4 regions of the Mesorhizobium robiniae genome follow, and region 1 is predicted to be linked to each of the others. Evidence: riboswitches for the same ligand, from Rfam matches in the RefSeq annotation. Region 1 holds a riboswitch; each other region holds the start of a gene.
The links. A riboswitch is a leader RNA that binds a small molecule or an ion and turns the genes downstream of it on or off. The one in region 1 is predicted to bind thiamine pyrophosphate.

Region 1 (7,110 bases):
TGCGGCCGGAAATGCGGACAGCCACAAACTCGGTTCGGCCTTGCCCCTTTTTGTGGTTGAAGCCAGCCACCGCCGAGAACCACTGTGGCTGGGTTTCTGTAAGGCCGGCCAACTTTCGCAGGGCGGGCAGGACAATCTGCCGGAACGCCATCAGCGCCGCGTTCGGATTGCCCGGCAACCCGGCAAAAACCGTGTTCCCGATCCTTCCGACTTTCAGTGGCTTGCCCGGCCGCATCGCCACCTTGAGGACGTCAAGGTCGGCACCATGAGCCTGAACGGCCGCCACCATATGGTCTTCCTCGCCCGCCGAGACCCCGCCTCTGGTAACCAAGGCGTCACAGGACGTGACGGCGCGAGCGACAACGTCCGTGAGGAGACCTAGCCTGTCAGGGACCATGCCGAAGTCGACGATCTCTGCCCAAGGACAGCCCGCCAACAACGAACTGAGCATGATCTGATTGGAGTTGTAAATCTGACCGTGTTCGAGGGGTTCACCCGGGTTTTTCAATTCGGTTCCGGTCGAGAGCAGTCCTATCCGGATCTTTCGAAGCACCTGGACGTCGACGATCCCCACCGCTGCCAACAAGGTTAGATCCCTAGCTGATAGGCCCCTGCCCCGCCTTACCAGTTCCATGTCGACGCCGACGTCCTCGCCAGCAAGACGGATGTGACGGCCACGACGGGGCCGCTCGCATATCGTCACGACATCGCCAATTTGCTCGCAGTGCTCTTGCATGACCACAGCGTCGAAGCTCGGCGGAACGGGCGCTCCCGTGAATATTCGAAGTGCAATTCGTGGGTCGAGGTTCTCAAGAGCGCGTACGTCGCCGGCGACCACCCGTTCAGCCACAGGGAAGCTCCAAGGCCCTTCCCTCTCGAAATCCGCCGTTCGAACGGCAAACCCGTCCATGGCCGAATTGTCGAACGGAGGCAGCGGAATGGGCGAGTGTATATCGGCCGCGCAAACCCGCCCCAATGCTCCGGCAAGCGAAACCGTTTCCCTGTATCGAACAGGTTTGGCGAGCGCGATGGCTTTGGCTACCGCCGTCTCGAACGGGATAGCTTCGCCACTCTGCCCGGCAGAACAGTCGGCTTTCAAAACAGGTTTAAGCGCGTGAAACACGATCGCTCCTCCCTTGCGCTGTGCTCAAAACGCATGGCCTAATGTTTCTAACCTGACACACTCTTGAGATAGGCGATGACGTTTTTGACGTCGTCGGGATTCTTGAGGCCAGGGAACCCCATTTTATTGGCCGGCACTTTCGCCTTGGGGTTGGCCAGATATTCCATCAGGTTCGGCTCATCCCATACGAGGCCCGCAGCGCCCATATCCTTCATGGCTTTCGAATAAGAATAGCCAAGGGCGGTCCCTGCTGTCCGGCCCACGACGCCTTTCAAGGATGGCCCGACTTTGTTCGCTTCGGTATCAGCGTTGTGACAGGCAGCGCACTTTTTGAAAACCGCCTTGCCGCCCTCGATATCCTGGGCCCGCACAACCGGAGGCAGTAACGCCAAAACTATTGTGGCACCAACGAACAGATATTTCACGTAGGAACTCCCCCGTCCTCTCCTTAGACATTGAGGGCGGCCGATGTCGCCCAGCTTGCTCCAGCGATTCATGCGTTTCTCCCATTTGGCGAAATGCCGTTGCAAACAGCTCTGCAACGCTTGTGCCAACCGTAAAAGCCGGCGATTTCACTACGGGATGCGAACGGACCCCGCCTCCAACTGCCCACTAGGTCCGAAATGCGACCATGCTGCGCTGCCGAAGGTTCAGGAAGTCGAACAGCCCAAGGTCCCGCTCATTGCTAGACCGGGCCTGCGTTGTGAAGTGCTTGACGTGCAAAACAGAGTCCCTTTGGCCCGGCGGCAGAGCAGAGCCGGTACCGTGATTGCGATCGTCAGGGCGACGGAAGATTTCTGGAATGCTCTGCGTTGCATCTTGGTACCTCCCTTGGGCTCAGAAAGATTGCATGGCCTTCCGGAACTCGACTTCCACGGGGCTTTGCACCGGCGCCAAGTCACTGACTGATGCCGGCCACCGGGCCCAGACCGGCGGGATGCGCGTTGACATAGATGGAATAGAGCGACGTCTGGGCAGTGATGTAGAGGCGGTTGCGCTTCGGACCGCCGAAGCACAGGTTGGAGACGATTTCGGGAACCAGGATACGCCCGATCAGCGTCCCGTCCGGAGAGTAGACGCGAACCGCATCGGCGCTGGAGGCCCAGATGTTGCCATCGCGATCGACGCGGAACCCGTCGAAGAATCCTGCTTCGCATTCGGCCAGGGTACCGCGCGGGCGCAGAGAGCGGCCGTCCTCGGCGACATCGTAGATCTTGATCGCGCGCGGCAGCCCCTGAACATGGCTTGCGCCGGTATCCGACACATACAGGATGCTCTCGTCTGGTGAGAAAGCCAGGCCGTTGGGCTGAATCAGATCGGTGATGACGGCGCTCACCGCTCCCGATGCCTCGTCGAACCGGTAGACATGGGAGCCGCCGATCTCTGGTCTGGCAATCATGCCTTGGTAGTGGCTATCGATGCCGTAGACAGGGTCGGTGAACCAGATCGTTCCGTCGGATTTTACCACCACATCGTTCGGCGAATTGAGCCGCTTGCCGTTGACGGTTTCGATGAGGGAGCGCCAATGCCCATCATGCTCGAGCCGGGAAATGCGTCGAGCGCTATGCTCGCAAGCCACGACGCGGCCTTCCGCATCGAGCGTATGGCCGTTCTGGCTGTTGCAGTGCGTCTCGAAGACGCTAACGGAGCCATCGCCTTCGTCGTAGCGCAGCAGCCGGTCATTAGGGATGTCCGACCACAGCAAATGCCTTGCGGCCGGGATATAGACCGGTCCTTCCGCCCAACGGCTACCAGTCCACAGCCGTTCGAGCTTGGCATGCCCGATCGTCAACTTTTGGAACCGATCGTCCAGAATCTCGTAATCGCTCATATCATAATCCAGGATGTGTTCTATTGGTCACTTCGAAGGTTGCGCAGGGGCCCAGCCTTGCGGGCGACGGCGCGCTTGCGCTGGGCGTAGCCAGCGATGCCGATGGCGACGAGCAGCCCCACGCCGTTGAACAGGGGGCGACAAGGAACGAGCCCGCCAAACTGCTGGCTGCAGGAAATGTGCCAACGGCAACGATGATGATGCCGTTCATCGTGCCCAGACATTGACGCGCCCGGGCTTGATGGTGGTCGAGCCAAGAAAGGCCCCGACGGCAAAGCCGCCATTTCGCCGCGGGTTTCGATCGATTGGCCGGCCAACGATCATTTCCACCAGGTCATCCGCCCTGGTGTCAGCGACCTTCTTCTGGTTGACCAGCCTGCCGTCGCGCAGCACGGCGACGCGGTCGGCGATGCGGAAGATATCGTCGAGACGATGCGAGACATAAATCATGCCACGCCGCGCTGCTCGAGCGGGCGGCTGGCGTCGAGAACGCGCTCGACCTTCATCGGCAGGAAAGTTGGCCGACAGTGATTGAACTCTCGCTCTACGCGCCAGCCTACGTTGAGGGGAGGAACTATGCCCATAACGAACCCTGTTGGGTCTATCATATTGTCTACTTTCCTTCATTTCAGCCATGCGGGTCGTACAAGGAAGCCTTCACTGCCTTGTACCCGAGCAAGCCAAAATTCGTGCCACTTTGACCGGCTCTTTCGGACTGGCCGTCGGGCAGCGAGGATATTGAACTGCTCGGCGATCAACAGACTGCGATTGTAGGCATACCGCCCTGTCGCTTGCGCATCATGTGGGTCATCTAGATTCCAGAGAGGATTACCACGGCGCTCGCCCGCGACTTAGGCCGTGTGGACTCATTAGACCCTACAGGAGTTCGCCATCGCGGAACGCATGGACGATGGTACTCAAGTCGCTTCATGCAGGCGTCGCAATGCGATGCAAAATTGGCGATGCCGAAGGGCTCGATCCTCCCGATTTCGGTGTTCCCCTTTGACCTCCCAAGGCCCGGCTTATACCGGGCTTCTGGCCAGATGTGGCGCAGGTAGCCAAGCCGGAGTTCCTCGGCCGGGATGCGCGTTGGCGCCTCAAGTGGACCCATCCATTTACAGATGGCAATGGGCGTACTTCAAGATCTGTATCTTACGCTCTCCTAAGCATGAAGCTTGGGTATGTTCTACCGGCGCCCGACGATCCCAGAGCAGATCGGGGAAGATAATACCCGCTACATAGATGCGCTCGCTGCCGTTGATGGAGCGGAAGACGTTGGTGGATGGAGTGGATGATCCGCCATGCTTGCAAATCAGCTTATGTCCGTGATCGACGCTGCCGGACCAATTAGACGACTGAGACACTGCCCCCGGGCCGAACGCGCTTGACAACATGGCGCCAGCCAGTTCAATTCAGCGCATTCACCAGGGGAGTCCCGGCAAGGGGCTGAGATACTGCTGGCTTTCGCGGCGCAGTGACCCGTTGAACCTGATCCAGTTCATACTGGCGTAGGGACGGTGCAAGCGCTTTGCGGGAGTTGACGCCCGAAGACCTGTTTCGGAAGGCCAACCAAAGCGTCTTTTCATCCTTCCGGCACAGAACTGGGTCTCCAATGCAATGAGCAACGGAGCCTCAAGATGAATGCCCTCACCCCCACCGTGTCGACGGGACCACTGCCCGCCTCACGGAAGATCCACAAGCCCGGCGTCCTCCATCCGCAGATCAGGGTGCCGCTGCGCGAAATCACCGTCCATCCGACGGCGGGCGAACCGCCCGTCACCGTCTACGATCCGTCCGGCCCCTATACGGACCAGACTGTCGAAACCAGCATCGAAAAAGGCCTTGCCCGACTTCGCCAGGAATGGATTACGGCGCGAGGCGATGTCGAAGCCTATGATGGCCGCCATGTCCGGCCCGAAGACAATGGATTCGCGGTGGGCGAGCGCCTGACTCCGGAATTTCCCGTTTGCAACCGGCCGCTCAGGGCCAAGGCCGGCAAGGCGGTGACACAGCTTGCCTACGCGCGCGCCGGCATCATCACGCCCGAGATGGAGTTCGTCGCCATCCGCGAGAACCTTGGACGCGAGATTTTACGCGGCAAGCTGCAACGCGACGGTGAAAGCTTCGGCGCATCGATACCGGATTTCGTCACGCCCGAATTCGTGCGTGACGAGGTGGCGCGCGGCCGCGCAATCATTCCCGCCAACATCAACCACCCGGAGAGCGAACCGATGATTATCGGTCGCAATTTCCTGGTCAAGATCAACGCCAACATCGGTAACTCGGCCGTCACCTCCTCGATGGCCGAAGAGGTCGAAAAAATGGTCTGGGCGATCCGCTGGGGCGCCGATACGGTGATGGACCTGTCCACCGGCCGCAACATCCACAACATCCGCGATTGGATCGTGCGCAACTCGCCGGTGCCGATCGGCACGGTGCCGCTCTATCAGGCGCTCGAGAAGGTCGGCGGCATCGCCGAGGACCTGACCTGGGAGGTGTACCGCGACACGCTGATCGAACAGGCCGAACAGGGTGTCGACTATTTCACCATCCATGCCGGCGTGCGGCTGCACTACATCCCGCTGACCGTCGACCGGGTCACGGGTATCGTCTCGCGCGGTGGGTCGATCATGGCCAAATGGTGCCTGCACCATCACCGGGAAAGCTTTCTCTACGAGCATTTTGCGGAAATCTGCGACATCTGCCGTGCCTATGACGTCTCCTTCTCGCTCGGCGATGGTCTTCGTCCCGGCTCGATCGCAGACGCTAATGACGCGGCGCAATTTGCCGAACTGGAAACGCTCGGCGAACTGACGCAGATCGCCTGGGCAAAGGATTGCCAGGTGATGATCGAGGGTCCCGGCCACGTGCCGATGCACAAGATCAAGGAGAACATGGACAAGCAGCTCGCTGTCTGCGGTGAAGCCCCCTTCTATACGCTGGGGCCGCTGACGACCGACATCGCGCCGGGCTATGACCACATCACCTCAGGCATCGGCGCTGCCATGATCGGTTGGTTCGGCACCGCCATGCTCTGCTACGTCACGCCCAAGGAACATCTCGGCCTTCCCGATCGCAACGACGTCAAGATTGGCGTGATCACCTACAAGATCGCAGCCCATGCCGCCGATCTGGCGAAGGGGCATCCGGCGGCGAAAATCAGGGATGATGCCCTTTCCCGCGCGCGCTTCGAGTTCCGCTGGGAGGATCAGTTCAACCTGTCGCTCGACCCCGAAACGGCGCGGTCCTTCCACGACCAGACCTTGCCCAAGGAGGCGCACAAGGTGGCGCATTTCTGCTCGATGTGCGGACCGAAATTCTGCTCCATGCGCATCTCCCACGACATCCGCGCCGAGGCACAGAAAGAGGGCATGGCGGCAATGGCGGCGAAATACCGCGAGGGTGGCGATCTCTACATGGCGGCTGACGAGACCGGCGTACCGCTCATGCCAGAGGCGCCGGAACCGTCATGAGGGTGCTTGTCAAAGGGGCCGGCGTCGCCGGCCTCACCGCCGCCTTCGAGTTCGCCACTCGCGGCGTGTCGGTGACCGTTACCGAGACCAGGCAGACCCTTGGCGGCAATGCATCGTGGTTCGCCGGCGGCATGCTGGCGCCATGGTGCGAGCGTGAAAGCGCCGAGCAGCCGGTGCTGGACCTCGGACGCAACGCCGCCGACTGGTGGGATGCGGTACTGCCGGGTCAGGTGACACGGGCCGGAACACTGGTCGTGGCCATGCCGCGTGATGCCGGTGAGCTTGACCGGTTCGCCAGCCGCACGTCAGGGCATCGGCGTGTCGATGAAGATGAAATTGCGATCCTGGAGCCCGACCTCGCCGGCCGCTTCCGGCGCGGATTGTTGTTCCCCGATGAGGCTCATCTCGACCCGCGCCAGGCGATGGCAGCACTTCATGACAGACTCGCGGCCATGGGTGTCAAGTTCCGCTTCGGCGCCGACGCCAGGCATGGTTCCGGTTTCAATCGCCAGATCGACTGCACGGGTATGGGCGCCGTCGACGACAGGCTGCGCGGTGTTCGCGGCGAAATGCTGATCCTGCGCACCGCTGATATCTCGATGTCGCGACCGGTCAGGCTGCTGCATCCGCGCTTTCCACTCTATGCAGTGCCGCGCACCGACCACAGTTTCATGATCGGCGCG
Region 2 (7,110 bases), on a different contig from region 1:
AGACGCACCTCTACGGCGACTACGAACGCGGCATCTTTACCGCCGGATACCCGTCGGCCTCGATCATCGAGTATCGCGGCCTCCGGATCGGTATTCTCATCTGCTACGATGTCGAATTTCCCGAAAACGTGCGTCGCCTTGCAGTCGCCGGCGCACATCTTATCGCCGTTCCGACGGCCCTGCCCGCAACCGGCCACGCCAAGCTCATTGCCCGCAAGATGATCCCGGTCCGCGCCTTCGAGAACCAGGTCTTCGTCGCCTATGTGAACCATTGCGGCGCCGACGATCTTTTCTGCTATGCCGGCCTGTCGGCAATCGCCGCCCCCGACGGCACCCTTCTGGCCGCTGCCGACAGCAAGCCCGAAGCACTGCTTGTCGCCGACATCCGGCCGGACGACTTCGCAGCGTCAGCTATCGCCGCTCCCTATCTGCGTGACGTGCACCACTGCAGCGAGTGGTCTCAGGATCAGGGCGCGGCTCATGCGCGCGATGGGCACTTCGCGCCATGAAGTTCGAGCTCAACGAGCTGTGGTCCCTCCGTGCCCAGAGCAGTCGCTGGTATCGCCCCAGGGCGCGCAGGTTCACAGGAGCGAACGATGTTGGAGCCGAAACCGGGGACCGCCGTTCTGGCTTCTGATCGAGCGCCAGATGCAGGACACGCCTTGCGTCGACTTTTAAGAAGCGCAGATCCGGCCGGGGCGCATTGTTGATGCGCAGGCGATCAGGATCGCGACCGTTCGGCCTTCTCACCTTCTGAGATACAGCCACAGTGTCGTCGGCGCCAGGATAGCGGTCAGCGCCGCCGGCGCGATCAGGGCGAGGACGACCTGACTGAGTGTCGCCCCGCCACCCATCAGCCCGCGCAGTGCCGTCGTCATCAGCGACACTGGATTGACGTCGACGAAAGCCCGCAGCCAGGCCGGCATGGTGCCGGGGTCGACCATGATGTTGGAGGCAAAGACGAGAGGGAACAGGAAGGTGAAGCCGAGCGTCATCACCGTGGTCGGCGTGCGGATCAGCAGGCCGAGCACGATGAACACCCAGCCCATGCCGAATCCGATGGCGATCAGCATGGCAAAGGCGGCAAGCACGCCGAGGATGCCCGCTTCAGGCCGGTAGCCGAGGATCAGCCCGATCGTGAGAATGATCGAGGCGGCAATCAAATGGCGCAGGATGTCACCCACCATCAGGCCGGCGAACGGAGAGAGCGACCAGATCGGCAACGATCGGAAGCGGTCGAACAAACCCTTGCCGAGGTCAGTCGACAATCCCATGCCCGAATAGACTGCGTTGAACACCACGGTCTGAACCAAGATGCCGGGTAGGAAGAACTGCAGGTATTCACCAGGCGAACCGGCAAGCGCGCCGCCGAAGACAAAGGTGAAGAGCAGCGTGAACATGATCGGAGTCATCACCAGATCAAAGAGCTGCTCCGGCACATGCTTGAATTTCAGCACCGCGCGCCATCCGAAGACGAGTGCGTTGGAAACGGCTGATGGGGTTTTGGGCCGAGCGACCGTTTGCAGCCGCTGCAGGGATGTCGTGTCGATCATGGCCTGTCGTCCTTGCGGCTTTCACCCAAGCCCGGCTGGCCCGTCAGCGCGAAGAAGACCTCCTCGAGGCTGGGCTGGCCCATGGAGAAATCCGACAGCTCGATGCCGCCGGCGACCAGATCGGCCAGCGCCTCGTTGGCGGCCTTCGCCGTGCCGGCAAGGACGGAGAGCTCACCACCTTCGGCGCTGCGTTGGACGGGATGTTCCAGCCGTCGCTCCAGGATGGCCGCCGCCTCGTCCAGCCGCGCAACATCGGCGAGCGCGACATGGAGATAGCCGGAGCCGGTGGCCGCCTTCAATTCGCGGCTGGTACCCTCCGCGATTTTCCTGCCGTGGTCGATGACGGCGATGCGCGCTGCGAGTTGATCGGCCTCTTCGAGATATTGCGTGGTGAGCAGGATGGTGACGCCGGACTCGGCGAGGCCGCGGATCATGCCCCAGACATCCTTGCGGGCGTTGGGATCGAGGCCCGTGGTCGGCTCGTCGAGGAACAGCACGCCCGGCGTGACGACCAGCGACGCGGCTATGTCGAGCCTCCTTCGCATGCCACCCGAATAGTCCCTCACCTGCTTCGTCGCCGCTTCGGACAAGCCGAAAGCCGCAAGCAGGTCGTCCGCACGGGCTTTCGCGGCGCGGCCACGAAAGCCCCAGAGCCGGGCGAGCAGGACGAGGTTCTCCCGACCCGTCAGATCCTCGTCGAGCGAAGCGAACTGCCCGGTCATCGCGATAGCCGCACGGACCTCATGCGGGGCCTGCACGAGGTCGTGCCCCATCACGGTCGCAGAACCGGCGTCGGGGCGCGACAGCGTCGCGAGCATACGCATCAGCGTTGTCTTGCCGGCGCCGTTCGGGCCAAGGATGGCGAAAATCATGCCACGCGGCACGTCGAGATCGATACCATCGACCGCGCGCAGCTTGCCGAAGGTTTTGACGAGGCCGCGGGCAGAAATGGCTGACTGGGCAAGACCCGTGGAGGGCACACCCATGGGAGAAGTATCGTTCATGCAATCATCCGGCAGTCACAGAATGAACGCCAATTTCGGCGTGATGGCTGCGTTGTCAATCCTCTTCAGGCGCACGAGCTTGCCGTCCGGCTTATCATCATGCCAGAGGCCCCGACCGCGCAAGGTGACCTAACCCTCGAGGGTTACGAGCCAGTCAGATCAATATCGGAGAGGCCTATACTCGTCTTGGGCTTCTCACTCGATCACGGCGCAGGCCTGACGATTTCCGGCATCACCGGCAGGCTGGCTTTTATAGTCGTCCTGTCCGCCATGGATCATCAATGCCTTGCCTCGTATCGCCGTTTCTCCACCATCCAACTTGACCATGCTGTTGAAAGCCTGCGCCCGCAAAACGCCGTCGGCGCCGACCCGCTGGTTTGGCATATCGCCTGCGTGCGGGCCTTTTTCAGTGAGATACCCATGTTTGGCATTGGTCGGATTGAAGTGCCCGCCTGCCGACTCATGGCCGGCCTGATGGTCGCACTTTCCGGTTTCATGAACATGGAACGCCACCCATTCACCCGCCGGCAGTCCTGTTACCTCCAACTCTATCAGCACACCCTTGGCCGTCTCGGTCAACGTGGCCGTTCCGTTCTTCTCGCCAGCCATGTTGACGAATTCGGCTTTCGCGGTCGCGGTGTCCTGAGCCGCTGCAGGCATCGCAACCGCCAGAGCCAATCCTGTTGTCGCAAGCAATTTGTTCATAGACTCGGCCTCCGGTTGTCCAAGCGAGCCAAACAACAAAGGGGACTCTTCGTTCCATTTTGGAAGTGAGTTTTTGTCTCCGTCACGGCTGCCGGAGAAACGAAGACAGTGCGTGGAACTCGATAGTCTGCGTGTCATGGGAACTGGAACCTCACGACATTTACACCAATTCGAAAAGTTCCGCGGTTTGCCAGCCTGCCAGCAGTATGATGACACCTCCAACGAGTCTGAGGAGCGTCTTTTCAGCGATCGACTTCACCATCAATCCGGCCATCGGCGCTGCGATCACGCCGCCAAGAACCAAGCCGGCAACGGCGACCAGATTTTCGGTCAGCTCTCCTGCCTCTTCCCAATGGCCCGTCAGCAATGCAAACAAGAAGGTCAGAGACACTGAGAGCGTGATGAGGAACTCGCTGGCATTTACCGTACCAATAACGTAGCGGGGCGTTCCGCCAAAACCGAGAAGGCCCGTCGTTACGATGGGTCCCCATCCGCCACCGCCTGCTGCATCCAGAAAGCCACCACCAAGTCCAAGAGGAGGCACCGCGCCTGCAGGGACCGGGTTACTGGGAATCCGCCGGAATGAACGGAACAGGAGCCAAGCTCCGACGAGCGCAAGATATGTGGTCACATATGGCTTCATGACGGCTCCCTCGAACGAGGTGAGCACAAAAGCGCCGAGAACGCCGCCGAGCACGCCAAATGGCATCAGCCGCCAGAAGAGCTTCCAGTCAATGTTACGGTGATAGAGATGAGCCGAACCTGAGGCTGCGGTGGTAAACAGCTCAGCTGCGTGAACTGACGCCGAAGCGTGCGCAGGAGACACACCAAACCCCAGTAGTGTCGTCGAGGAAACCACCCCATAGGCCATGCCGAGAGCCCCGTCTACAGCTTGGGCTACAAACCCCACGATCGCAAAAAGAATGAATTCTTGCATTTGGCTCTCCGAGGCGCGGGTCGCAATTGGCGATAGAGAAACCCGTTGCCTACAACGTATGCAATTATATCTTCACGCTTCCACAATTCATCAAACGCGCGGCATCGATAATGGTGGCGACGAACGGAAAACATCCGCTCGACCGACGCCTGTTCCCAAATCTCGACAGGATGCCGGCTTTTCTGTTTTGCTCAAATGTCCCTGACGGCACCTCAAACTCCCACCCTGAAGTTTCACGCTAGACGCAGACTTGCACCCCCACGCTTTATCTGTTTAATTGCCGCCATCCACAGGGGTGCTCCGTATCGTCGGGGCTGAGAGATGGGCTGCAAGCCCGTAAACCCTAGAGCTGATCTGGATAATACCAGCGGAGCGAGGCGGGCGATGTTTTCTGGCGCACAGATCTTTCTTTTTCCGATGTCCGGCGATTTCGTCGGCCCGCTCGAGGGCCATGTCACGATCGCGGTCTCGGCCAACAGCCCGACCCCGCGCTGATCTCTCGCGCCGGAGGTCCCGCATGTCCCAGCCCTTCTGCGCCGCACCGCGAATCGCGGTCTTGTTCGCCAAGGTTGGACCGGCCTTACTATCGGCCGGCACGCTGGTTTTGGCTTGGGAGCTCTATGCGCGTATCTCGGGCATCTCGCCCACCACGTTGCCGGCGCCGTCACGAGTCCTCGCCCAGGTCATCCAGCAGCGCCAGGCGCTATTCGACAACACCATACCGACGATCAGCGCCACATTAGCGGGTTTCGCCTGCTCGCTGGCCGTTGCCTTCATCCTTTCGGTGCTGATCGATTTCTTCAAGCCGCTGCGCCGCGCCCTGTTCCCGGTGTTCATCATCAGCCAGACCCTGCCGCTGGTGGCGATCGCCCCGCTGGTCGTTCTCTGGTTCGGCTTCGGGCTGACGCCGAAGATCATGCTGGTCGCGCTCGTGACTTTCTTCCCCATGCTGGTCGCGCTGGTGCAGGGTTATGAATCGACCGATCGGGATATCTCGGCGCTTCTAAGTTCGATGGGCGCTTCGCGCATGCGCATTTTTTTGCTGGCCCGCCTGCCCTCCTCGCTGCCCTATTTCTTCGCCGGACTGCGCATCTCGATCACCTATGCAGTGGTGGGCGCCATCTTCGCGGAATATGCCGGCGCGGCCAAAGGGCTCGGCATCTACATGCTCAACGCCAAGAACAATTTCCGGCCCGATCTCGTGCTCGCGGCTGTGCTGGTCAGCGCCTTGCTCACGCTGGCCCTGTTTGCCGCGACTGTGCTGATCCAGCGCGCCGCCATGCCATGGGAGCGGCTCGATACCGCACGAAAACCATGAGCAGGCGGCTGGAACTGCGCGAAGTCAGCAAGAGTCTTGGCGATATCGACGTGCTTGCCGGCATCACCCTGCATGTCGAGGCGGGCGAATTCGTTTCAATCCTCGGGCCCTCCGGAGCCGGCAAATCCACGATCTTCAGGTTGCTGACGGGCGATTTCGAAGGCCACGGCGGCGATGTCAACTTCGACGGCCGGCCACTTGCCGAAGCGCGACGACCGTTTGCCTTCATGCCGCAGCGCGACGCCCTGATGCCCTGGCGCACGGTTATCGACAACACCGCGCTCGGACTTGAAGTGCAGGGCATGTCCCGCAAGGCGGCCCGCAGCAAAGTAGCACCGCTCTTCGGGGAATTCGGCCTTGCGGGCTTCGAGCACAAGTATCCCGCACAGCTCTCGGGCGGAATGCGCCAGCGCGCCGCGCTGCTGCGCACCGTCGTGCAGGACCGCGCCATGCTGTTGCTCGACGAACCGTTCGGCGCACTCGATGCCCTCACGCGCACCGGCATGCAGCGCTGGCTTCAGACGATGTGGAACTGGCACCGCTGGACCGTCCTGCTGATCACCCACGATGTCCGCGAGGCGGTCTTCCTGTCCGATCGCATTTATGTGCTGAGCCGCCGCCCTGCCCGCGTGCTGCGCGAAATCGCCATACCTCTTCCGCACCCGCGCAAGGATCTTGCCTCGCCGGAAGCCAGCGCCATCGAAGCCGACATCCTCGACACTCTTCTCGATCAACAGCCCGATCAAAGGACATGACCATGCTTTCCAGACGCCTCTTCATCACTGCCGCATTGATCGCCGGGCTCGGACCCGTCACATCCGTCTGCGCCCAGCAGACTGTCACCGTCGCGCTAGACTGGACGCCGAACACAAACCATGTCGGGCTCTATGTCGCCCAGGCGAAAGGCTTCTACACCGAGGCCGGGCTCGACGTGCAGATCCTGCCCTACACCGACACAGCGGCCGGTACGCTGATCGCCAACCGCGTGGCCGATTTCGGTATACTGGGATCCATAGGATTGTTCACCCAACGCACGGCCGGCGCCGACCTCGTCGCCACCTACGCCATCATGCAGACAGAAACCGGCAGGCTGGTGTTCAATGCCGACCGCGCCGATATACACTCCCCCAAGGACTTGGACGGGCTGACCTATGGCGGTTTCGGCAGCGCCTGGGAGAATGCGCTGATCGGCACCATCATCCGCCATGACGGCGGCGACGGCAAATTCGAAACGGTGACGCTGGGCACCTCCGCCTATGAGGCCCTGGCCAATGGCGCAGTCGATTTTACCCTCGAAGTCTATACTTGGGAGGGGATCAAAGCGGAACTTGAGGGCAAGGCCCAGCGCGCCTTCCGCTACGCTGACTTCGGCGTGCCCGACCAACACACCAATTTCATTGGCTCGAGCCGAGCCTACCTCGAGAAGAACAAGAACACGGCATCCGCGTTCATCGCCGCGACCAGGCGCGGCTATGCCTTCGCCGTCGAACATCCGCAAGAAGCGGCCGAGATGCTGATCGCAGCAAACAGCGACGTGCTGACCAACCGTCCGTTGATCGAGGCATCACTCAAGGCTCTGGTCGACGGCCACTA
Region 3 (7,110 bases), on a different contig from region 1:
ATCAATGCCGCCTTGGCGGTCGGGCTGTCGCCGAGCACATCCGAGACAACCTTGGTTGCAAACCCTTCCTCGGCTTCGAGCTGCTGGCGCTGCAATCCGTGGTTTGCAGTGACGTGGCCCATCTCATGCGCGATGACCGCGGCGAGTTCGGCCGAATCGTTGGCCAACGCCAACAGGCCGCGCGTGATGTAGAGATAGCCGCCCGGCAGCGCGAAAGCGTTGACGTTGGGCGAATTGAGGATGGTGATACGGTAGGTTTGGGTCGGATTGGCTGACACCACAGTCAGGCTGCCGACGACCTTGGCGACCATACGCTCGAGCTTGGGATCGGAATATTCGCCGCCATAGGTGGCGAGGATGCGCGGGTGCTGCGCCTTCGCCATTTCGGCGAGCTTGCTGTTGGCGGCGACGTTGTCGACCGTGACCGGTTTGCTGGAAGGCTGGAAGCCAGATTCCTGGACGTCCGGAGGCGTGAACATCTGGCAGCTTGCCAGCGCCATGGCAAAGCCGGCCAGCGCGAGGAAGCGCGCCAGCGGTTTCCTTTTCACTCTGTCGGTGCCAGTCGGCAGAACAGCTTCCTTTCGGGTCTCGGCACATGACTCCCGAAAATCGGGCATCGATTTCCGAAGGACCATGCGCAAATCAACTGCCACAGCTTCCCGTCTACGAGCACGCGCGGCACGTAGCGGCAAATCACAGCCTATGCCGGACCAGTATCGGAGGACCTAGCCACACTACTTTGACCATGGCAAGCAAGCGCCACATCGCCTGAAGCCGGTTTGGCCGTAAATTATGTCCGCTTCCGGGCAATATCTCGTGATTCGGCGCCAAACGAACCTGCACCGATATAGCGCCTGAAGGCTTCCGGTCCAGCCTTGGTGAAAAAATCGGCGACAGCCCCGGTTGCGGCAACCGTGCCATTGTCCAGGAACACCATGTCCTGGCCGATACGGTGCGCGTCTTCCGGCTGATGCGTGACGAACAGCACCGTCATGCGCCGCTCCGCATGGACGCTGGCTACCAGATCGAGCATGTCGTCGCGCAAGGCCGGCCCGAGCGAAGCGAACGGTTCGTCGAGCAAAAGCACCGGCCGGTTGCGCACCAGCACGCGGGCGAGCGCGACGCGCTGCCGCTCGCCACCGGAGAGCTCGCGGGGCAGACGCTGTTCCTTGCCGGCAAGGCCGACGCGCTTGAGCGCCTCGGCGATTGCCGCGCGGTCGGCTTCGGTCAGCCTGAGTGTCGGCGAGCGGCCAAGACCGACATTTCGTTCGACCGAAAGATGCGCAAAGAGATTGTTTTCCTGGAACACCATCGATACGGGTCGTGTCGATGGTGGTTTGGCGCCGACATCGGCGCCACCGATCAGCACACGACCCGATCGCGGCGTCTCGAAGCCCGCCACCAGATTGAGCAGCGTCGATTTTCCCGAGCCGCTCGGCCCCATGATCGCGGTAATCTTCGAGGCAGCGAATTCGACATCGAACAAAAACGGCGTTTCACTATGGCTGAACGAGACCTTTTCCAGCCGCACAGCCGTACCGTTTTCCGTGCTGTTGAGCGTCATATCTTTTCTCCCCGCCCCAGCCGATCCGCGACCAGGACAAGCGCGAGACAGACCAGGCCGAGCAGCAACGCCAGGCCTGCGGCGTCCATCGTACGGTAATTGCCCATGCGCGCCAGCAAGAGATAAGGCAGCGTCTGCAGGGCGTCGCTGCCAAACAGGGCAATGACACCGAGATCGCCGAGCGACAAGGCCATGGCAAAGGCGAAACCGGTGGCGAGCGGCCGCCGCAGCGACGGCCAGTCGACCAGCCAAAAACGGCTCCAGCCCGAAATGCCAAGCAGCAGACAGAGCCGTTCGTGGCGTTCGCTTGCCGCATCATAGCCGGGGCGAATGGCGCGGATGGCAAACGGCATCGCCATCACCGCATTGACGGTGACGACCATGACAGGAGCGATGGCAAAGACATCGCTGACGGTACGCAAGAGCAGGAACCAGCCGGCGCCGATGACGATGGGCGGCACGACGAGGACGAAGCCGGCGCCGGTATCGGTGGCATGTTCGAGCAGCGTCTTGGCGCCGGCGCTGCGCTTCAAGGCCAGCGCCCTTCGCGCCATGACGAGCGACAGCGACAGCGCGACTGAAAGCAGCGCCGCCAGCAAAGCGAGCACGGCGCTGGTCAGCGTCGCTTGCCGCACCGCGCTCTCGCCCGCCAGCCGGCCGAGATCGGCGCCAAGGCCCGACATCACCGTGGCCGCCATCGGTCCGGCGACGAACAGCAACGCCAGAACGATCAATGTTGTGTTCAGCACGGTCTCGGGAAGGCCGGCCGAAAGATACCGGCGCTGCGCCACCGGCAGGTTGGCATCGCCGACGGTGTTGGCGCCAAGCCGCATCAGTGCCAGCACCACGACGAAGGTCAACGCGATCTGCAGCAGCGTCAGCGTGACGGCGCGGGCGGGATCGAAATCGAAACGCAGCGCCTGGTAGATGGCGACCTCCAGTGTCGTCGCGCGCGGCCCGCCGCCCAGCGTGAGCACGATGGTGAAGGATGTGACGCAAAGCATGAAGACAAGCCCGGCGACCCCCGGCAGTGCCGCGCGCAGCGTCGGCCATTCGATCAGCCGGAAGGCGGGTCTGGCGCCCATGCCGAGCTGGCTCGCCAGTCGCCACTGGTCGACCGGCACGGTACTCAGCGCCTCAAGGAACAGCCGCGTGGCCAGCGGCAGGTTGAAGAAGACATGGGCGACGAGGATGCCGGACAGGCCGTAGATGCCCGGCCAGCCCTGACCGCCAATCGCGCTGAGCACACCGGCGAAATAGCCGGCACGGCCATAGAGGGCCAGAATGCCGAGCGCTGCGACGATAGCCGGCAGCGCAAGCGGCACGGCGAAGAGCTGCAGGATGAAGCCGCGGCCGAAGAAACGCGGATGCCTCGACAGCGCCCGCGCAACAAACAACGCCGGCACGACGGAAAGCAGCGTCGAGAGAAGCGCCTGCCACAGGGTGAAACGGGCGATGCGGAAGAGGTAGGAATCAAAGGCCAAGGCGGCGCCGGACGGGTCGCGCACGCCTTCGACGACGAGACCGGCAAACGCACCACCGATCAGCAATGCGATGGCGGCGAGCGCGAGGGTGCCGGCTGTGACGCGGGAATCCGATGATGGCGCGCGTTGCACGCTAGACCACCAGATTCGAGATTCTTAGCGAGGATTGCGTTCCTTCGCGCCCCCCTCTGTCCTGCCCTCTTTGCCACCACTTGGCATCTCCCCCACGAGGGGGGAGATTGGCAGGTTCAGCGCTCCGCTCATTCCGGCAATGTCGGAGATTGGCGAAAGCCGGCATGACGGCCGATCTCCCCCCTTGTGGGGGAGATGCCAAGTGGTGGCAAAGAGGGCAGGACAAAGGGGGGCGCCGTAGAGTGATCATCGTCAATCAGAAGCTACTTGCTCATCACCGACAGCCATTCGTCGACCCAGGCCTTGCGGTTGGCGGCGACCTCTTCGGGGCTGAACAGCAAGGTCTTGGTGGGCTTGACCAATTTGTCGAAAGCCGGGTTGAGTGGCTTGTCGGTTTTCCCGGCCGGGAACATCCAGTTCGTCTCGGGGATGACATTCTGGAATTTCGGCCCGGTCATGAAGGTCAGGAACTTTTGCGCCAGCGGGTTCTTCGCGCCCGACGTGGTGATGCCGGCGACCTCGATCTGCAGATATTCGCCCTCCTCGAAGGGGGCAGCCTGATAGCGTTCGGTGTTCTCAGCGATCATGTGATAGGCCGGCGAGGTGGTGTAGGACAGCACCATCGGCGCCTCGCCCTTGGTAAATAGGCCATAGGCCTCGCTCCAGCCCGGCGTCACGGTGAGCACCTTTGCCCTGAGCTTGGCCCAGGCTTCCGGCGCCTTGTCGCCATAGACCGACCTCACCCACAGCAGCAGGCCGAGACCTGGCGTCGAGGTGCGCGGATCCTGGATGACGATCTTCTCATCGGCATCGCCCTCGACCAATTCCTTCAGGCTTTTCGGCGGGGTCTTCAGCTTTTCGGTGTCGTAGACGAAGGCAAAATAACCATAGTCGAACGGCACGAAAATATCGTCGCTCCAGCCGCCCGGCACATTGACGTCGATCACGGCACCATGCGGCGAAAACAGGCCCGTGGCCTTGGCTTCCACCGTCAGATTGGTATCGAGGCCGAGCACGATATCGGCCTTGGTCGCGGCCCCTTCCAGTCTGACGCGGTTGAGCAGTGCGACGCCGTCGGCGACCGCGACGAATTCGAGAGAACAGCCGCATTCCGCCTCGAACGCCTTCTTCACCGCGGGGCCTGGACCCCACTCGGCGGTGAAGCTCTCATAGGTATAGACGGTGAGTTTCTCCTGCGCGGATGCCGGCCCGGTGCCGGCCAGAACGGATGCCGCAAGCAGCATTGCCGAAACAAGAGAGTATAAAAGCGTGCGCATCGGCGCCTCCTTCGTTGGCATTGAAAGGAATTGAGGCGTCGGGTTGTCCGAAACGTCTAATCCCTCCGCCGGTACAAACCGGATCAGGTTCAGCGGGTTGGCATCGTTGCCTCTCAGCCGGTCCGCGAAGATCGCGTCCAGCACCCCGTTAGAGCGTTTCGACACATAGGCCCGCCCCAAGTACTGCGCAAGCGGAAGTTTACCGGGCATCCAGAGCGCGGCCTTCCGTTTCGCAAGCAGGGCTGGTAAGGGCCACGCATATGAGCAAATTCACAATCCTGCTTGGCGGCGATCTTATCCGCACGCCGCTGCTCGACCGCCAGGTCGAAGGCTCCCGTGTCATCGCCGCCGACGCCGGCATGAGCCACGCCCGGGCGCTTGGCCTGACGCCCGAACTCTGGGTCGGCGACTTCGATTCGGTGCCGGCGGATTTGCCGGACGTGCTGGCCGCCGTGCCCCGCCAGGTCTTTCCCGCCGAAAAGGACAAGACCGACGGCGAACTGGCCATCGCCGCCGCACTCGAACGCGGCGCTACCAGCCTCGTGCTCGCCGGTGCGTTCGGCGGCAAGCGCACCGACCACGCCTTCCTGCACCTGGCGCTCAGCGTCCGACTGGCTGAGGGAGGCATGGAGGTGCTTTTGACCAGCGGCGCCCAGGAAGGCATTCCCTTGCTTCCCGGAAAGACCGGCTTCGACTACGCCGACGGCACGCTGTTTTCGATCCTCGGCTTCTCCGACCTTTCTGGCCTGACCGTTACCGGCGCCAAATGGCCGCTGAACCATGTCGAAGTGGCGTTCGGCTCGTCGCTGACCATTTCCAACGAGGTCAAGGGCCGGCTCGAAATCGCGCTGGGCAGCGGCCGCGCGCTGTTGCTCGCCCATCCTTTTCCGCTACCTGAAAGCTGACATGGCGCCGCCACTTCTCAATCTCGACGGGATAAAACTGACCTTCGGTGGCACACCGCTGCTCGACGGGGCGGAGCTGACGGCGTCGGCGGGCGACAAGATCGCTTTGGTCGGCCGCAACGGTTCGGGCAAGTCGACATTGCTGAAGATCGCTGCGGGATTGATCGAGCCGCAGGATGGCGAGGTGTTCCGCCAGCCTTCGGCGACAGTGCGCTACCTGCCGCAAATGCCCGACATGGACGGTTTCGCCAGCGTCCGCGCCTATGTCGAGGCGGGGCTCGGACCCGCTGACGATCCTTACCGTGCCACCTACTTGATGGAGCACCTTGGCCTGTCCGGCGAGGAACGGCCGGGCGATCTGTCTGGCGGCGAAGCGCGGCGCGCCGCCCTTGCCCGTGTCATGGCGCCGGAGCCCGACATTCTTCTCCTCGATGAGCCGACCAACCATCTTGACCTCCAGGTTATCGAATGGCTGGAGGAGGAGCTTGCCCGCACCTCTTCGGCGCTGATTGTCATCTCGCACGACCGTCGCTTCCTCGAGCGCGTATCGCGCGCCACCATCTGGCTCGACCGCGGCCAGACCCGCCGGCTGGACAAGGGCTTTGGCCATTTCGAGGAATGGCGTGACACCGTGCTGGAAGAGGAAGAGCGCGAGCAGCACAAGCTCGGCCGCCAGATCGTGCGCGAAGAGCACTGGCTGCGCTATGGTGTGACGGCAAGGCGCAAGCGCAACATGCGCCGGCTCGGCGAGTTGCAGACCATGCGCCAGCGCTTTCGCGGCCATCGCGGCGCCGAGGGCGCGGCGACCATGGTGGCAAGCGACGCCGCCGAATCCGGCAAGCTGGTCATCGAGGCCAAGAACATCGAGAAAAGTTTTGGCGACCTCACCGTGGTGAAGGGCTTCTCGACCCGCATCCAGCGCGGCGACCGTGTCGGCCTGGTCGGGCCGAACGGCGCCGGCAAGACGACGCTCTTGAAGATGCTGACCGGCGAATTGAAGCCGGACTCGGGCTCGGTGCGGCTCGGCACCAATCTGGAGATCGCCACACTCGACCAGAAGCGCGAGGCGGTCGATCAGCAAGAGACACTGGCGCAATACCTCACCGACGGGCGCGGCGAGAACCTCGTCATCAATGGCGAGCAGCGCCACGTCGTCTCCTACATGAAGGATTTCCTGTTCAAGCCGGAACAGGCGCGCACGCCGGTGCGCGAGCTTTCGGGCGGCGAGCGGGCGCGGCTGTTGCTGGCCCGCGTGCTGGCACGGCCGGCAAACCTTCTGGTGCTCGACGAGCCGACCAACGATCTTGACATGGAGACGCTGGAACTGCTGCAGGAACTGGTCGCCGGTTTTGCGGGTACCGTCATCCTGGTCAGCCACGACCGCGATTTCCTCGACCGCACCGTGACCAGCCTGATCGCACCTGATGGCGACGGCCGCTGGATCGAGTATGCCGGCGGCTATTCGGACATGCTGGCGCAACGCGGTGGCACCAAGCTCGATGACCGCAGGTCGCGAACAAAGCCTGAAAATGGCGACGCAGCGCCGGCAAGAAAGGCTGAGGCGTTGCCGAAGGGCCCAGCGAAGAAACTGTCGTTCAAGCAGAAATTTGCGCTGGAGTCGCTGCCCAAGAAGATCGAGGCGGTGACGGCCTCGATCTCACGGTTGGAGGACAACATCGCCGACCCGGCCTATTACGAACGCGATCCGGCCTCATTCCAGAAGACCATTACCGCCCTCGACAAGGAGC
Region 4 (7,110 bases), on a different contig from region 1:
GCAGGCCCATACGGCGCGTTGCAGGTCGTTGGAGTTCTTCGACAGATCGGCCGGCAGCATTGGAGCCTCGACAGCGGAAGCGATCGTCGCCGCCGACATTAGAACGATCTGAATCGCTCCCAAGATTGTTCGCTTGACCATGCGCACTTTGGTCCTTCACCTTCACGTTGCGGCAAATGATCCTCGCTATGACGCTACTATCAATTGATATTCTGTACCAAAGCGTTCTGTTCTTCGTTAAATTTCGTTGCAAGACGAGCTGCCGCCCTCGCGAGATGGAGCGGCCTGGCGATCATTCTCTTCGGTCGACATCGCGGTCCGCAATGCGCCATTTGCCGGCGCCGTGCAGGTGGCTGCGGCCGTCGTTGAGGAAGTCGGCGATCCTTGCAGCCGACTTTGCCGAGGCAAAGGTCAGCAGCCGATCGTGGTGGAGGACGGGTTCGCCGTTCTCATTGTCCCAGATCTCGAACCGGCAGCTTGGGTTCGGTATGGCTTCGAAACGGTTCTTCATATCGATGGCTCCGGTCGCTTGGTTGCCTTGGGCGGTCGAGGATGCCAGGGCAGGCGCCTGGGCCATGCCGTGGCGGCGGGCGCGCTTTCGCCGGCGCTGTCGGCAAACAGGAGAAGGTCGGCCCTTGCCCACAGCAGGTAACAGGCAAGCAATGTCAGCGGCGCCGCAACAAGGGCAGGGGAGCCGCCCAACCACACATCGGGCAAGGCGGCGCACATCGACAGCGTCGCCGCAAGCATCCCCGGCAGGCGGCTGGCCAGCACCGCGCTGCGGAACGGATCGGGCCACCCAGTCGGCCACCCGGGCACGCCGGGCCCGAAGGCGGCGCTGCCGAACTTGCCGAGCGCATGCAGCAATCCGGCGGTCGCCGCCAGCACCGGCTGGCCCAGCAGGAACAATGCTACGCCCAGTCCGATCGCGCCGATCCCCGACAGGAAATCGGCGAGGCGGTTAAGCGTGGGATCGGGCACATCGCGCCCGGTCCACGCGCGATGATAGACTTCGCCGCTGCAGAAGAAGACCAACGTCGCCAGCGTCAGCGCCACCGCACTGCTGCTGCCGGCGAAATAGTCGAACAGCGCGGCGGCGCCGCCGGATCCCTGACGGGCGGTGAGCTGGATCGTGACGCCCATCACCAGCCCGAGTGCATTGCCAAGATTGTAGTAGCCGCCAGGACCGGCCATACGCGCCCGGACCGCCGCCGCAAATCGTGAAAGCGCCTCCGCGGTCCGGCCAGAGCCCGCAGTCTTCGGTCTTGCGTCAAGACTCGACGGCTCGAAGGACAAGAGATCGGCGAGCGCCGAGGCTGTGTGCCATTCGGATAGCGCGTCGTCCCGGCGGAATGGCGCGTGATCGTTATCGAGTCGCATCGGATCCTCCGTCATGAAGCCGACGGTTCCGGAGAGCTCGAACCCTCCGGTAATCGGCTTTGATCGACGGACCCAGGTTCTGCGACCCCAGCTTACGGATAGCTTACGGGCGTTTTTGACCACGCTTTAGCAGCGGGCGCGCTCGCACGATGTCGCCTCAGCTAGCTTGCCTTCGGCACGAGGCGCTGCGCCACGTGGTCGGCAATCGTTAGGCTTGAGATCAGCCCGGGGCTCTCGATGCCGAACAATTGATTAGGCTCCTGACGCCGGCGCCGGCGACGATGTAATCGACATGGTCCATGATCAGGCCACCTCAGTCTTGTTGTTATGCCTGATAAGCCGTTCGGGGGTCATGTGCCGGCGACGCGCGTGGACGGCTTCGCGCAGGTTCTCGCGTTCTGCGGCTTCGAAGCTGAAATTCTGCATGTCTGCGTCCATCCGGCAATCCTTGGAAAGGGCTTGACACCCCTACAGGAAACAGCTGCATCAAACAGCATAATGCAAGAGGGGCATACCTGCCGATGCTCCGAAGGCGGCAGGACCTACGTCCCGGCATGCAGGACAGGAGGCATCATGGACGCTCGACCGAATTCTCCCGAAGCTCGCGACATCAGTTACCACATGCACGGCTACACCAATGCCCGCAAGCATGCGGAGGCAGGGCCGCTCGTCATCGAGAAGGGCGACGGCATCTATGTCGAGGATCTCGCCGGCAACCGCTACATCGAGGCGATGGCCGGGCTTTGGAGCGTCGCTGTCGGCTTTTCGGAAAAGCGGCTGGTCGATGCGGCGGTGCGCCAGATGTCCAAGCTGCCTTACTACCACGACTTCGGCTCCAAATCGCATTCGCCGCTGATCGATCTCGCCGAGAGACTGGTGCAGATGGCGCCGGTGCCGATGAGCAAGGCGTATTTCACCAATTCCGGTTCCGAGGCCAACGATACGGCCATGAAGATGATCTGGTACCGGTCGAATGCGCTCGGCCAGCCGGCGCGCAAGAAGATCATCAGCCGCAATCGCGGCTATCACGGCGTCACCATTGCTTCAGCGAGCCTGACCGGCCTGCCCAACAACCACACTTCCTTCGACCTGCCGATCGCCAATGTGCTGCACACGTCGACGCCGCACCATTGGCGCGAGGCGCTGCCGGGCGAAAGCGAAGAGCAGTTTTCAAGCCGGCTTGCCGACGATCTGGAAAGGCTGATCCTGGCCGAGGGACCGGACACCATCGCTGCCTTCTTCGGCGAACCGATCATGGGCGCCGGCGGCGTCATCGTTCCGCCGGCGGGCTATTGGGAGAAGATCCAGACGGTCCTGTCGAAATACGACATCCTGCTCGTCGCCGACGAGGTGATCTGCGGCTTTGGCCGAACCGGCGAGATGTTCGGCTCGCAGACCTTCGGCATCAGGCCCGATATCATGGTGCTGTCGAAGCAGATTTCTTCGTCGTACCTGCCGATCTCGGCCCTGCTGATCAACGAAAAGATTTTTGAGCCGATTGCCGACGAAAGCAATCGCATCGGCACCTTCGGCCACGGCTTCACCGGCGGCGGCCATCCCGTCGCAGCGGCGGTCGCGTTCGAAAACCTGAAGCTGATCGAGGAGCGCGATCTTGTCGGCAATGCGCGCACGGTCGGCGCGCATATGCAGAAACGGTTGCGCAACCTCGCTTCGCACCCGCTTGTCGGCGAGGTACGCGGCGTCGGCCTGATCGCGGCAGTCGAACTGGTCGGCGATAAGGCGAACAAGACCCCGTGGCAGACCGCCGGCGCGCTGGGCGGGCTCGTCAATGGCTTCCTGCAGCAGAACGGCGTCATCTCGCGCAACATGGGCGACGCGCTGGCCTTCTGCCCGCCGCTGATCATCACCGAGCCTCAGGTCGATCAGATGGTCGACGCATTCGAAAGATCGCTCGAAGCCGCCGCCGAACAGGTCGGGTCACAGGGCTGAACAGGCCACCCGAAGGCAGAGGCTGAACGGGCGTTGCGATTGGCACTGGATCGTACTTGAACATCCTTTGCGCCGGTGTTACGTCCACCGATATCGACAGGGGCGCTCCGTATTGCCGGGGCTGAGATGGAAGGTGTCAAGCCTTCGGTCCCTCAAGCTGATCTGGGTAATGCCAGCGGAGCGAGGCGACCATGTTTTCAGGTGCACAGATTTCTCTCTATCCGATGTGCGACGATTTCGTCGGCGTCATCCTCAAAGCTATTTCGGCGATGGATCCTTATCGGCCGAATTTCCGCATCGAGACCGACGACATCTCGACGCTGATCGTCGGCCCGCCCGACCAGCTTTTCCCGGCCATGCGCGATCTGTTCGCATCGGCAGCGGCGAGCGGCGTGCACTGCGTGTTGTCGGCAGCGGTGTCGCGTGGCTGTCCGGGCGAGCCCGACGATCCGATCTGTACGCCGATTTCCGGCAGCAGCCATAATTTGTCCCTGGCCGAGCGCATCGACGCGGCGCGGGCACATGTCGACAGTGCAAAAAAGCTCGGACAAGAAGTCGCCGCGCAGTTCTCGCTCTATCCGCTCGGCGAGGGCCATCACATGGACGAGATCTACGACTGCATCGAGTTTCTCAAGACTTCGGGCGTCTTCGACAGGTCGAAGAATTTCTGCACCAAGCTGAGGGGCGATGCCGGGCCGGTGTTCGCGACGCTGTCGGAAGCCTTCCTTCGCTTCGGCGCGCCGCAAGGCCATGTCGCGCTCGATCTCACCGTGTCGGCGAACAGCCCGAGCCCTCGGTAGGTGTCGATATTCAGCCGGCCCGTAAACGGCCGTTTCCAGACAATGCAAGTTCGCGCTGCCCTGACCCATATCTTCTCCCCGCTTTTCACGGGGAGAAGGTGCCGACGGGCGGATGAGGGCAGCGCCGATTGACAGTAACTAAAGCGCCGCAAACACGCTTTTCACCGCATCGGCCGTCTTGGAGACGACGATGTCGGCCTCTTCACGCGTCAGGCAGAGCGGCGGCGCGAAGCCCAGAATGTCGCCCTGCGGCATGGCGCGACCGATGACGCCGCTTGTGGCAAGAGCGGTCGCGACCTGCGGCCCGATCTTCTGCGAGGCGTCGAAGAATACGCGGTCGTCCCTGTCGGCGACGAACTCGATTGCCGCCAGCATGCCGTCGCCGCGTACCTCGCCGACGTTTTTGTGGCCGCCGACGGCTTTCGCCAGTTCGGCACGGAAATAGGCGCCGGTCTCGCCGGCGTTGGTCACCAGGTCCATCTCGTCGATCAGCTCAAGGTTGGCGACACCAGCGGCAACGCAGATCGGGTGCGCCGAATAGGTCCAGCCGTGGCCGAGCGAGCCGAGCTTGTCGGAGCCCTGCACCAGCACCTGCCAGACCTTGTCCGCGACGATGACGCCCGACAGCGGCGCATAGGCCGAGGTTAGGCCCTTGGCGATGGTGATCAGGTCGGGCTTGATGCCGTAATGGTCGGAGCCGAACATGGTGCCCAGCCGGCCGAAGCCGGTGACCACTTCGTCGGCGACGAGCAGCACGTCGTATTTCTTCAGAACCGCCTGGATTTTTTCCCAATAGAGGGCGGGCGGCGGCACGATGCCGCCGGTGCCGAGGATCGGCTCGCCGATGAAGGCGGCGACCGTGTCCGGGCCTTCGGCCAGGATCATCTCTTCGAGCTTGTCGGCGCAGTATTGCGAGAACTGCTCCTCGCTCATCGAGCGGTCGGCGCGGCGGAAATAGTAGGGCGCCTCGGTGTGCAGGATCGGCGCACGCGGCAGGTCGAAGGCGTTGTGGAACAGGTCGAGCCCGGTTAGCGATCCGGTCATGACGCCGGAGCCGTGATAGCCGCGCCAGCGCGAGATGATCTTCTTCTTCTCCGGCCGGCCGAGCACGTTGTTGTAGTACCAGATCAGCTTGATGTTGGTTTCGTTGGCGTCGGAACCGGAGAGGCCGAAATAGACTCTCGACATGCCTTGCGGCGCCCGGTCGATGATCATCTTGGAAAGCGTGATCGACGCCTCGGTGCCGTGGCCGACATAGGCGTGGTAATAGGCGAGGTTCTTGGCTTGCGCGGCGATGGCATCTGATATCTTCTGGCGGCCATAGCCGACATTGACGCAGTAGAGCCCGGCGAAGGCATCGATGCTCTTCTTGCCATTGTTGTCCCAGACGGTGACGCCTTCGCCCCCGGCCATCACCCGGGTCGGGCTCTCGCCGCGCGCGTGGGTGCCCATATGGGTCGAGGGATGGAAGAAGTGGTCGCGGTCCCAGGCGGCGAGTTCGTTAGACTGGTCGAGCATTTTTCTACTCCTAAGGAAAACGTGTCGGGCGCGGCTTAGGCCACATCCAAGCAGAGATATTTGAGATCGGTAAAGGCTTCGAGCCCGTGGCGCGAGCCCTCGCGGCCGATACCGGACTGTTTGACACCGCCGAACGGGATCGGCGCGCCGGTGATCTTCACGCGGTTGATGGCGACCATGCCGTAGTCGAGCGCGCGGCCCATGCGCAATTGGCGGCCGCCGTTCTCGGTGACGACATAGGCGACGAGGCCGTATTCGGTGGCATTGGCGCGGGCGATGACCTCGTCTTCGCTGTCGAAGGGCGTCACGGCGGCGACCGGACCAAAGGTTTCCTCGCGCATGATCAGCGCGTCGTCGGTGACGTCGGCCAGCAGGGTCGGCTGGTAGAACAGCGGCCCTGCTGCATGGCGACCGCCGCCGGTGAGGCAGCGTGCGCCGTGGGCGAGCGCATCGGCGACCTGCTCCTCGACCTTCTTGACGCCGCGCTCGTGCATCAAAGGCCCGATGTCGGTGTCACCGGCCAAGCCATTGCCTGTCCGCAACGCCTCGATGCGCCTGGCGAAGGCGATGCAGAAACGATCGTAGATCGGGCGCTGGACATAGATGCGGTTGGCGGCGAGGCAATCCTGGCCGGAGGTGGCGAATTTGGCATCGACTGCGATGGTCACAGCCTTGTCGAGATCGGCGTCGGCAAAGACGATCAGCGGCGCATGGCCGCCAAGCTCCATCACCAGCCGCTTCATCGTCGGCGCACTTTGCGCGGCGATCAGCCTGCCGATCTCGGTCGAGCCGGTGAAGCTCATGGCGCGGATGCGAGCGTCTTCGCACATCCGCCCGACGATGGTCGAAGCCTTGCCGGTGAGAACGTTGAACACGCCTGCCGGCAGGCCGGCGCGTTCGCCGAGTTCGGCCAGCGCCAGCGCCGACAGCGGCGTTTCCGACGAAGGATGCGCGACGATGGTGCAGCCAGCGGCAAGGGCGGCCGCCGCCTTGCGGGTCAGCATGGCCGCGGGAAAATTCCACGGCGTGACGACGCCGACGACACCAAGCGGTTCGCGCCGCACCAGCATCTCGGCATTCGGCAGATGACTGGTGACGCTTTCAGCGTTGAGGCGCTTGGCCTCCTCGGCATACCATTCGACGAAGGAGGCGGCGTAGTCGATCTCGCCAAGCGATTCTTTGAGCGGCTTGCCCTGTTCCAGTGTCATCAGGAGCGCCAGGTCATCCTTGGCGGCGACGATCAGATCGAACCATTTTCGCAGGATCTTCGCGCGTTCCTGCGGCAATAGTCCCCGCCAGGCGGGAAAGGCGCGGAATGCCGCGTCGATCGCCCTGCTCGTCTGTCCGGCGTTGAGGGCGGCGACGAAGGCGACGGTGGCGCCTGTCGCAGGATCGGTCACCTCGAAGCTTTCGGCGGCTTCGCTCGCCGTCCAGTGGCCGTCGACATAGGCGAGTTCGCGCA

Region 2: it holds a riboswitch for thiamine pyrophosphate, as region 1 does, so the genes downstream of both, ABID19_RS22175 (ABC transporter permease) here and thiC (phosphomethylpyrimidine synthase ThiC) in region 1, are expected to answer to the same signal.
Region 3: it holds a riboswitch for thiamine pyrophosphate, as region 1 does, so the genes downstream of both, thiB (thiamine ABC transporter substrate binding subunit) here and thiC (phosphomethylpyrimidine synthase ThiC) in region 1, are expected to answer to the same signal.
Region 4: it holds a riboswitch for thiamine pyrophosphate, as region 1 does, so the genes downstream of both, ABID19_RS01900 (YkoF family thiamine/hydroxymethylpyrimidine-binding protein) here and thiC (phosphomethylpyrimidine synthase ThiC) in region 1, are expected to answer to the same signal.

Annotation. Positions count from the first base shown of each region.
Region 1 is NZ_JBEPMC010000019.1:100,951-108,060, forward strand. It holds gene ABID19_RS32765 (molybdopterin molybdotransferase MoeA) at 1-1,123, opposite strand, end outside; gene ABID19_RS32770 (c-type cytochrome) at 1,171-1,620, opposite strand; gene ABID19_RS32775 (SMP-30/gluconolactonase/LRE family protein) at 2,022-2,954, opposite strand; partial or broken gene ABID19_RS32780 (ABC transporter permease) at 2,975-3,224, opposite strand; partial or broken gene ABID19_RS34420 (sugar ABC transporter ATP-binding protein) at 3,255-3,515, opposite strand; gene ABID19_RS32785 (Fic family protein) at 4,000-4,182, shown strand; TPP riboswitch at 4,371-4,487, shown strand; gene thiC (phosphomethylpyrimidine synthase ThiC) at 4,592-6,427, shown strand; gene thiO (glycine oxidase ThiO) at 6,424-7,110, shown strand, end outside.
Region 2 is NZ_JBEPMC010000008.1:120,082-127,191, reverse strand. It holds gene ABID19_RS22200 (carbon-nitrogen hydrolase family protein) at 1-509, shown strand, start outside; gene ABID19_RS22195 (ABC transporter permease) at 747-1,553, opposite strand; gene ABID19_RS22190 (ATP-binding cassette domain-containing protein) at 1,550-2,557, opposite strand; gene ABID19_RS22185 (superoxide dismutase family protein) at 2,753-3,262, opposite strand; gene ABID19_RS22180 (sulfite exporter TauE/SafE family protein) at 3,423-4,199, opposite strand; TPP riboswitch at 4,481-4,593, shown strand; gene ABID19_RS22175 (ABC transporter permease) at 4,717-5,517, shown strand; gene ABID19_RS22170 (ABC transporter ATP-binding protein) at 5,514-6,272, shown strand; gene ABID19_RS22165 (ABC transporter substrate-binding protein) at 6,269-7,110, shown strand, end outside.
Region 3 is NZ_JBEPMC010000007.1:194,301-201,410, reverse strand. It holds gene ABID19_RS20530 (M48 family metalloprotease) at 1-500, opposite strand, end outside; gene thiQ (thiamine ABC transporter ATP-binding protein) at 791-1,564, opposite strand; gene thiP (thiamine/thiamine pyrophosphate ABC transporter permease) at 1,561-3,180, opposite strand; gene thiB (thiamine ABC transporter substrate binding subunit) at 3,444-4,457, opposite strand; TPP riboswitch at 4,501-4,615, opposite strand; gene ABID19_RS20510 (thiamine diphosphokinase) at 4,718-5,362, shown strand; gene ABID19_RS20505 (ABC-F family ATP-binding cassette domain-containing protein) at 5,364-7,110, shown strand, end outside.
Region 4 is NZ_JBEPMC010000001.1:398,743-405,852, forward strand. It holds gene ABID19_RS01875 (hypothetical protein) at 1-147, opposite strand, end outside; gene ABID19_RS01880 (hypothetical protein) at 293-511, opposite strand; gene ABID19_RS01885 (hypothetical protein) at 508-1,380, opposite strand; gene ABID19_RS01890 (hypothetical protein) at 1,684-1,818, opposite strand; gene ABID19_RS01895 (aspartate aminotransferase family protein) at 1,954-3,330, shown strand; TPP riboswitch at 3,419-3,531, shown strand; gene ABID19_RS01900 (YkoF family thiamine/hydroxymethylpyrimidine-binding protein) at 3,522-4,130, shown strand; gene ABID19_RS01905 (aspartate aminotransferase family protein) at 4,269-5,648, opposite strand; gene ABID19_RS01910 (NAD-dependent succinate-semialdehyde dehydrogenase) at 5,684-7,110, opposite strand, start outside.